4 regions of the Bacillus cereus group sp. Bce041 genome follow, and region 2 is predicted to be linked to each of the others. Evidence: predicted binding sites of a transcription regulator. Region 2 holds the regulator's gene; each other region holds the start of a gene.

Region 1 (2,213 bases), on a different contig from region 2:
AACTCATCGGGCAATATTTTGTATAATAAAGAAATTGTAGGAAATAGACAACAAGCTGCTGAAAACCAAACCGTTCCCGTCAAAGTAGGAGATTATATTGAGTTTACTCATATAGAGGGAGAAGCACAAAAGGAAAAGACACGTGCCACACTTACAAATCTTGAGAATAGTAAACAGGAATTTGTGGGTAAGAAAAAAACATATCAAGTTACTCCTACGGGATTATTAATAAAATAGATTAAAAGGATGTCTAAAAAAATAGAATTTTTTTGGACATCTTTTTTATTATTAAAAAAGCATTAATTATTGATAGTGATGTATGATGAATTCTATAGGCCCATTAAATATTATATATATCTATACATAATCAAAAAATTAAGTTATAACTAATGTTCCAAGGATCGACACATCTATTTTTGTTTAATCATGTTATACTTTTCACAAGTGAAACGCTACAATATCAAATCCTAGTTTTATGACATCCTTCTGTTGCCACAGTCTATAAAAGGTCAATTCCATTGGGGTTGACTTTTTATAGTTGTAGCAGAAAGCTATAAACGTCCATATTTTTTTATAGGATAAATGTTGTAATTTCACGTACCGTACTTATGAATATATAAATAATTACAACAAACATTAGTCTATATGTAGCTTTTATGGTATATAACTTTTAAATAGATAATATTTGATATTCTCGTGATATTTTAAATTATGGTTAAAAGAAAAGACAGTAAAAGTAGTTTGTTAATACATAAAGTTATTGGTAATATTTAGTGGTTAATCGAAGTGTTGTTAAAAGCATGAATAGAATTAATACACCAAAATTGAAGAACTAAGGCACATCATTGTGAAGATGTTCACAATGATGTGCCTTAGTTCTTCAAAATTATTTCAAAAGGAGGTTATAGGTAATGAAAAGAATTATAACACTGAGCACTTGTAAACTGCAAGATACTATAAAACATGGTGGATGTGGTGCATGTCAGACATCTTGTCAGTCCGCTTGTAAAACCTCATGTGGAGTTGCAAATCAAAAGTGTGAAAATACAATAAATAGATAGGAAACAAGTAGTATTGTACGCAGTTATATTTTATTGGGCGGCAATCTTTATGAAAAAGGAGTTTGATTATCCAGTATGATTCATCAATATAAATTAAATGGATACAATATCGTATTAGATACTTATAGCGGGTCGGTACATGTTGTTGACGATCTTGCTTATGAAATAATTATGCTATATGAGAATACTCCTATGGAAGAAATCCTGTCAACGATACAAGAAAAGTATAAATATGATTTCCACGTTTCCGAGAAGGAAATTCGAGAAACAATTGCGGATATTGAAGAACTAAAAAGAGATGGGAAGCTTTTTACCGATGATGATTATAAGGATCTTTCAATTGATTTGATAAATCGTCCCACTTATGTGAAGGCTCTTTGCCTTAATGTCGCGCATACATGTAATCTGTCGTGTGAATACTGCTTTGCTAGCCAAGGAAAATACAATGGAAATAGGGCCATCATGAGTTATGAAGTTGGAAAAAGAGCCATCGATTTTCTATTAGAAAACTCAGGTAATCATCGAAATCTCGATGTTGATTTTTTTGGTGGGGAGCCACTCATGGCGTGGAAGACTGTCAAACAGATTGTCGTCTATGCAAGAAATAAAGAAAAAGAGTACAAAAAAACTTTTCGTTTTACCTTTACTACAAATGGTATGCTGCTTAATGATGAAATTACTGACTTCTTGAATCAGGAAATGCACAATGTTGTATTAAGCCTTGATGGAAGAAAAAAAGTTCATGATTATCTACGTAAAACTGTCAATGGGAAGGGTAGCTACAATTATATCGTTCCAAAGTTTCAGGAATTTGTTGAAAAGCGTGGAGATAAAGAATACTATGTACGTGGAACCTATACTCATAATAATGTCGATTTTACCAATGATATTTATCACATCGCTGATCTAGGTTTTAATAAGATCTCAATGGAACCAGTTATCTGTAATCCACGAGAACCATACGCGCTCGGTGAAGAAAATCTTTTGGAAATTTACAATCAATATGAAATTCTCTCGAAGGAAATGCTAAACCGTGAGGAAAAAGGCAACGGTTTTACTTTCTATCATTACATGCTTGACCTTTCAGAAGGCCCATGTGTTCAAAAGAGAATTTCTGGTTGCGGTTCTGGAACTGAATACCTTGCTATTACC
Region 2 (2,213 bases):
GAGCTATATTCTTTTGAACGAAGTCCTCAAGTTTTGCGATTTCATCTTGTTGTTTTTCGTAACGTTTCATTTCTTGCTCATATAATGCTGATTTTAAGTCTAAATATTTACTGTAGTTACCAACAAATCGTCTGCTTTCTTTATTCGAAATTTCATATACTTGTGTAACGAGTTTGTCTAAGAAATAACGGTCATGTGAGACGATTAATATTGCGCCAGGATAACCTTGCAAATATTGCTCAAGCCATGTTAATGTTTCGATGTCTAAATGGTTTGTAGGCTCGTCCAAAATAAGTAAGTCTGGTTTTGTTAATAATAATTTCCCGAGAGCTAATCTTGTTTTTTGCCCGCCGCTTAAAGTAGAGATCGTCGTCTGGTGCGTTTCAACTGGGAAGCCAAGGCCGCTTAAAATGGAGCGAATATCCGCTTCATATTGATATCCACCTTGATCTTTATAATTGAGTTGTAGTTGGTCATAATCAGCTAACAATCTTTCATATGTAGCTTCGTTTGAAAAGTTTTCTTCTTTTCCCATTTCTTGCTCAAGCCTTCGAAGTTTTGTCTCCATTTGCTGTAAGTGGGTAAAGACGGTTAGCATTTCATCCCAAATTGTTAAAGACGTTTCTAGTCCAGTATTTTGAGCTAAATATCCGATTGAGACATCTTTCGGTTTTATAATTTCGCCACCATCATGAGATAATTCACCAGCGATAATTTTTAATAATGTAGATTTTCCTGCTCCATTCCTTCCAACTAATGCGATACGATCTTTTGTTTGTACTTCCAATTTTATGTTTGCAAGAATCGTTTCTGCACCGTATAATTTCGAAAGCGCGTTTACTTGTAATAAAATCAATGTTTTCACCTCAAATAATTTCTTAACTTTGCCATGTTTATATTTCTCAATCATACTAAAAATAGTGTATAGTTTAAAATAAAGAGAGAATACTTCTTCTCTTTATTATACAAGGAATTTAATGAGTGCTAAACTTCTGTATTTGATTAAAGTATATGAATAAAGATAGGAAGAGAGGAGAGGTCATATGGATCAGCAAAAGATTCCACAAGCCACTGCTAAAAGATTGCCTCTATACTATCGATTTATCCAAAACTTATCTCTTTCTGGTAAGCAGCGTGTTTCATCGGCCGAATTGAGTGAGGCAGTAAAAGTAGATTCCGCAACAATACGAAGAGATTTTTCGTATTTTGGAGCGTTAGGGAAAAAGGGATATGGATATAACGTAAATTATTTATTATCATTTTTCCGCGAAACACTTGATCAAGATGATATAACACGTGTAGCACTTATTGGAGTAGGTAATTTAGGGACCGCTTTCTTACATTATAATTTCACGAAAAACAATAATACAAAAATTGAAATGGCATTTGATGTTAGTGAAGAGAAAGTTGGAACAGAAATCGGGGGCATTCCTGTATATCATTTAGATGAATTAGAAGAGAGATTATCAAATGATATACAAGTGGCAATATTAACAGTACCGGCTACAGTAGCACAAGCTGTAGCAGATAGATTAGCTGAAACAAGCGTGCACGGTATTTTGAATTTCACACCAGCGCGATTAAACGTATCAGAGAATATTAGAATTCATCATATTGACTTAGCTGTAGAGTTACAAACATTAGTTTACTTTTTGAAAAACTATCCACAATAAAACGCAGAGGAAGCGACCTCTGCGTTTTATTATTGTTTCTTCTTTGTGAATTTAACTAATATAAGGCGAAGTGCCAAATTAAAATCAATTGTTGCCATAACTGCAAATAGTATTGTCCACATATTCCAGATTGTATCTGTCACGTTCGTAATGGCGAAGCGTGTAAAGATACATCCAAGAAGGAAGTATAGTGCAGCCATGAACAATGGTGAGTTTCTCATACAAAAAATCCTCCGATAAAGCCTTGCATTTTTTCAGCTTCTTTAATCATTTCTTGAATTTGTTCATTGCTCATAAAAATTTGCCCAATAGCGACTAATGTATTCATCGCAACATGAGCTGCAATCGGAACGATAATACGTTTCGTCTTCACATATAAGAAGGCGAATACGAGCCCCATAGCAGTGTATACCAATAAGTGAGTAAAATCAAAATGAATTGCTGCGAATACAAGCGAACTAATGATAGCTGCGATAAAGAAGTTAAACTTCTTATAAAGCGTGCCGAATAGAATTTTTCTAAATACGATTTCTTCTAAGA
Region 3 (2,213 bases), on a different contig from region 2:
AGATATATATTTATATAAGATTTTAAGAAAAGGGGAAATATTTTAGAGAGGATGGGGACAAACAAAATATATTTAAATAAAAAAATAATTTATATTATATATACTAATGTTTTCAAAATTTATTAATAAAAAGTTCTAACTACTATACACATAAAATACTACTAGATAAATTACATATAAGTGTTAAATGTCTTCTTTAGTAGAGTTATCACAACAAAGAGATTTACATACTATAACAAATTAATAGTCCTTTACAAGAAGATGAATTACTGTTGCTTTAGGAAATTAATAGTTATAAACTTATAGGCAAAGTCGAGATCCTCGCTATAAGTTTGTAAAAATAGAGTATAAATTTATTATACTTTATTAAATTTTTTATACATGAATAGGAGTGATATTTATGCAACTAAAAAATGTAACACCTATGGGATTAAATGATGATGTATTCAAAACAATTATTAATAAAACTGAAAATACATTTCCATCATTTTTTTTCATTAATCCGTCAGGTAATGTTGTCATACCAAAATATTTGAACAAGGATATTTGTATGTATGCAGTTTTCGGTGAAACAATGGTTATAATTGATAATGAAATTGAGATATTAAGGCATCAACAAATATTGTATTTTAATGCTGAGGTGTACATTGAATTGAGAAATAATACAACTGAGAATGTAATTGTATATATTGATGGTGTAAATAAGTAATTATTGATTAGAATTATTATAAATATTTGTGAAATACTTCACAAAAAATACACAATAAAAAATAGTCATTTCATGTATAGTAGGAGTAGTTGAAAATTTCATATTATTATTTGTGAAATACTTCACATGTTTTAAACTTTTACTTAATAGGCAAGATGAAAACAATAAGTTCCAACATTTTAAATCTATTTTTATAGTGATCTGGAGGCTTTAATATGACAAACAAGACAGATGAAAAAGAAGTACAAGCAATGGTCAACGTAGTAATTAAAGATGAAAATGATGTACAAGAAGTTGTTAATACTTTAGTTGAAAATGGAAAAGAAGCACTAAAAGCACTGGAATCTTATACGCAAGAGCAAGTAGATCATATTGTTCATGAAATGGCACTATCTGGATTAGATCAACATATGCCATTAGCAAAAATGGCGGTTGAGGAAACTGGTCGAGGTGTGTATGAGGATAAATGTACAAAGAACATATTTGCGACTGAATATATTTGGCATAGCATAAAAAAAGATAAGACTGTAGGAATTATTCATGAAGATCCACATGAAGAAGTCATCGAAATTGCCGAACCAGTAGGTGTAGTTGCTGGTGTGACACCAGTAACGAATCCTACTTCAACAACTATGTTTAAAGCAATTATTGCAATGAAAACACGAAATCCAATTATTTTCGCTTTTCATCCATCTGCTCAGCAATGCTCTGTTGCAGCGGCTAAAATTTTAAGAGATGCTGCAATTAAGGCAGGGGCACCGGAGAATTGCATTCAATGGATCGAAAAACCTTCTGTTGAGGCAACAAAAAGATTAATGAACCATGAGGGGGTTGCACTTGTTCTTGCAACCGGGGGTGCTGGAATGGTGAAATCAGCATATTCTACAGGGAAACCGGCCTTAGGGGTAGGACCTGGGAATGTACCTTGTTATTTAGAGAAATCAGCACATGTAAAACGAGCTGTAAATGATTTAATTTTATCAAAAACATTTGATAATGGTATGATTTGTGCTTCTGAACAAGCAATCATTGTAGATAAAGAAATCTATAATAGTGTAAAAAAAGAAATGCAAGACAACAATTGTTATTTTGTTACCGAAGAAGAGAGAATAAAACTAGAGAAGCTTGTTATTAATGAAAATACATGTGCAGTAAATAGTGATATCGTTGGGAAATCAGCACATTATATTGCATCATTAGTAGGCATTAAGGTACCAGAAGATACAAAAATACTTGTAGCTGAAATTAAGGGAGTGGGTACAGAATATCCACTATCACGTGAAAAATTGAGCCCAGTATTAGCTTGTATCAAAGCAAATTCACAAGAAGAAGGATTTAAATACTGTGAAGAAATGTTAAATTTAGGTGGCTTAGGGCATTCAGCGGTTATTCATTCTACAAATAAAGAAGTACAAAAACAATTTGGTTTAAGAATGAAAGCTTGTCGCCTTATTGTAAATTCACCATCAGCACAAGGTGGGATTGGTGATATATATAACGCATT
Region 4 (2,213 bases), on a different contig from region 2:
CTATAAAGGAAAGCAACTATCGGTTGTTATTCCCGTACAAGATGAAGAGAAAACAATTGGAAACGTTATAGAAGAGCTTCGCAAAATTGAACCCTTCGAAATTATCGTTGTCGTAAATGGTTCGTCAGATAAAACGAAAAAAATTGCAAAAGACAAAGGGGCAACGACAATTGTATATAAAGAAGCACTCGGAAATGATGTGGGGCGCTCACTTGGAACGTATTTTGCAAAAGGAGAAATTGTGTTATTTATAGATGGCGATTTTGTTATTCCAGCGAGTGAGCTATATCCTTTTGCGAAAGCTATTGCAGATGGAACAGATGTTGCATTAAATGATCTAAATCATTATTTAGATTTAAGAGTACCGCTTCATCTTGTAACTGCATTTAAATATGCATTAAATTTAGCTTGTGATAGAAAAGATCTAGGCGTAGGCTCTCTTATCGCTGTACCGAATGCGTTTAGCCGTAAGTGTTTGAAAGAAATTGGGTATAGATCTTTACTGGCGCCGTGTGTAGCCCAAGTGAAAGCTATTCTTTCAGGATTTGAAGTTGCATGTGTAAGTCGTGTTGAGGTCGATAAGATGAACCGTATTCGTCCCAGTGAACATTTTGCTAAAATAGGTCATCCACCAGCTGTACTTCGAATTATAGGTGATCATATAGAAGGACTAGATCAAATAATTGCATTAACAGACAATCGTGGCGGATTCTATGATGGCAATAGAAAAAGAGATGTTTTATAGAAGTAACAAAAAAAGTGTACAACATGTGTACACTTTTTTGTTCTGTTATAAAAACTATAACAGATTAGGAGATAAGAGTATTACAGCTCTACAATGGGTATTGTTCTTATATTACAAAATAGGACTCGTATATAAGGATACCAAAAAAATACAATTAAGGAAAGGGTTAATTTTAAAGACTTTTAAATGAAGTTAACACTATATATATAGTAGTTTGCTCAATATTTCACAAACATGTCACAACTATTTCGTTCACTTTCGTAAAAAAGTAGTATTCTAAGTGTGTAAGCTGTTATATAAAAAATCTTAGTCCTGTACTAATCAAAAATGGAGGAGATTAGGATGACTCAAGTATTAGAAAATGTTAAAAACGCATGGGAAAACTTTAAAGGTGAAAAATGGAAAGCAGAGATTGATGTTCGCGATTTCATTTTAAATAATGTAAACGTTTTCGAAGGGGACGAATCTTTCTTAGCAGAAGCAACTGAAGCAACGAAACAACTTTGGGATCAAGTAATGGATTTAACAACGAAAGAACGTGAAAACGGTGGCGTTCTTGATATGGATACAAAAATTGTTTCTTCTATTACATCACATGACCCAGGATACTTAAATAAAGATATTGAAAAAGTAGTCGGTTTCCAAACTGATAAACCATTTAAACGTTCTTTACAACCATATGGTGGTATTCGTATGGCAGAACAAGCTTGTGAATCTTATGGATACGAAATGGATAAAGAACTTAGTCGTATTTTTAGAGAGTGGAGAAAAACTCATAACCAAGGTGTATTTGATGCATACACACCAGAAATGAGAAATGCACGTAAATCAGGTGTTATTACTGGTCTTCCAGATGCATACGGACGTGGACGTATTATCGGTGACTATCGCCGAGTAGCGTTATATGGTATTGATCATTTAATTGAAGCGAAAAAAGCTGATTTGAATTTAACTGGTGGTGTAATGAGCGAAGATACGATGCGTTTACGCGAAGAGTTATCTGAGCAAATGCGTGCACTTCAAGAGTTAAAAGAAATGGCTGCTTCTCATGGCTTCGATATTTCTAAGCCAGCAACAAATGCACAAGAAGCATTCCAATGGTTATACTTCGCATACCTTGCAGCGATTAAAGAACAAAACGGAGCTGCAATGAGTCTTGGACGTACTTCTACATTCTTAGATATTTACATTGAAAGAGATTTAGCAAATGGTACTTTAACAGAAGAAGAAGTACAAGAAATTGTAGATCACTTCATTATGAAATTACGTCTTGTGAAATTCGCAAGAACACCTGATTATAATGAATTATTCTCTGGTGACCCAACTTGGGTAACTGAATCTATCGGTGGTATGGCATTAGATGGTCGTCCATTAGTAACAAAGAACTCATTCCGTTTCTTGCATACATTAGATAATTTAGGACCAGCTCCAGAACCCAACTTAACTGTTCTTTGGTCTAAACAATTAC

The links. Region 2 encodes Rex, which represses fermentation and respiration genes when NADH is low (regulators of the CRP and FNR family bind a similar motif). Its sites were predicted from a motif close to TTGTGAAATATTTCACAA; they were not measured.
Region 1: the regulator Rex is predicted to act here: its motif matches at 846-863, upstream of scfA (six-cysteine ranthipeptide SCIFF).
Region 3: the regulator Rex is predicted to act here: its motif matches at 736-753, upstream of adhE (bifunctional acetaldehyde-CoA/alcohol dehydrogenase).
Region 4: the regulator Rex is predicted to act here: its motif matches at 960-977, upstream of pflB (formate C-acetyltransferase).

What each region holds. Positions count from the first base shown of each region.
Region 1 covers NZ_JBQXON010000024.1:38,362-40,574, reverse strand. Annotated here, with positions in the region: gene ACUN13_RS30300 (putative mucin/carbohydrate-binding domain-containing protein) at 1-237, shown strand, start outside; gene scfA (six-cysteine ranthipeptide SCIFF) at 912-1,061, shown strand; gene scfB (thioether cross-link-forming SCIFF peptide maturase) at 1,137-2,213, shown strand, end outside.
Region 2 covers NZ_JBQXON010000032.1:9,091-11,303, reverse strand. Annotated here, with positions in the region: gene ACUN13_RS31350 (ABC-F family ATP-binding cassette domain-containing protein) at 1-856, opposite strand, end outside; gene ACUN13_RS31345 (redox-sensing transcriptional repressor Rex) at 1,044-1,673, shown strand; gene ACUN13_RS31340 (YdiK family protein) at 1,703-1,894, opposite strand; gene ACUN13_RS31335 (CPBP family intramembrane glutamic endopeptidase) at 1,891-2,213, opposite strand, start outside.
Region 3 covers NZ_JBQXON010000020.1:28,415-30,627, forward strand. Annotated here, with positions in the region: gene ACUN13_RS29200 (hypothetical protein) at 401-709, shown strand; gene adhE (bifunctional acetaldehyde-CoA/alcohol dehydrogenase) at 961-2,213, shown strand, end outside.
Region 4 covers NZ_JBQXON010000007.1:28,468-30,680, reverse strand. Annotated here, with positions in the region: gene ACUN13_RS21165 (glycosyltransferase family 2 protein) at 1-745, shown strand, start outside; gene ACUN13_RS21160 (hypothetical protein) at 714-935, shown strand; gene pflB (formate C-acetyltransferase) at 1,088-2,213, shown strand, end outside.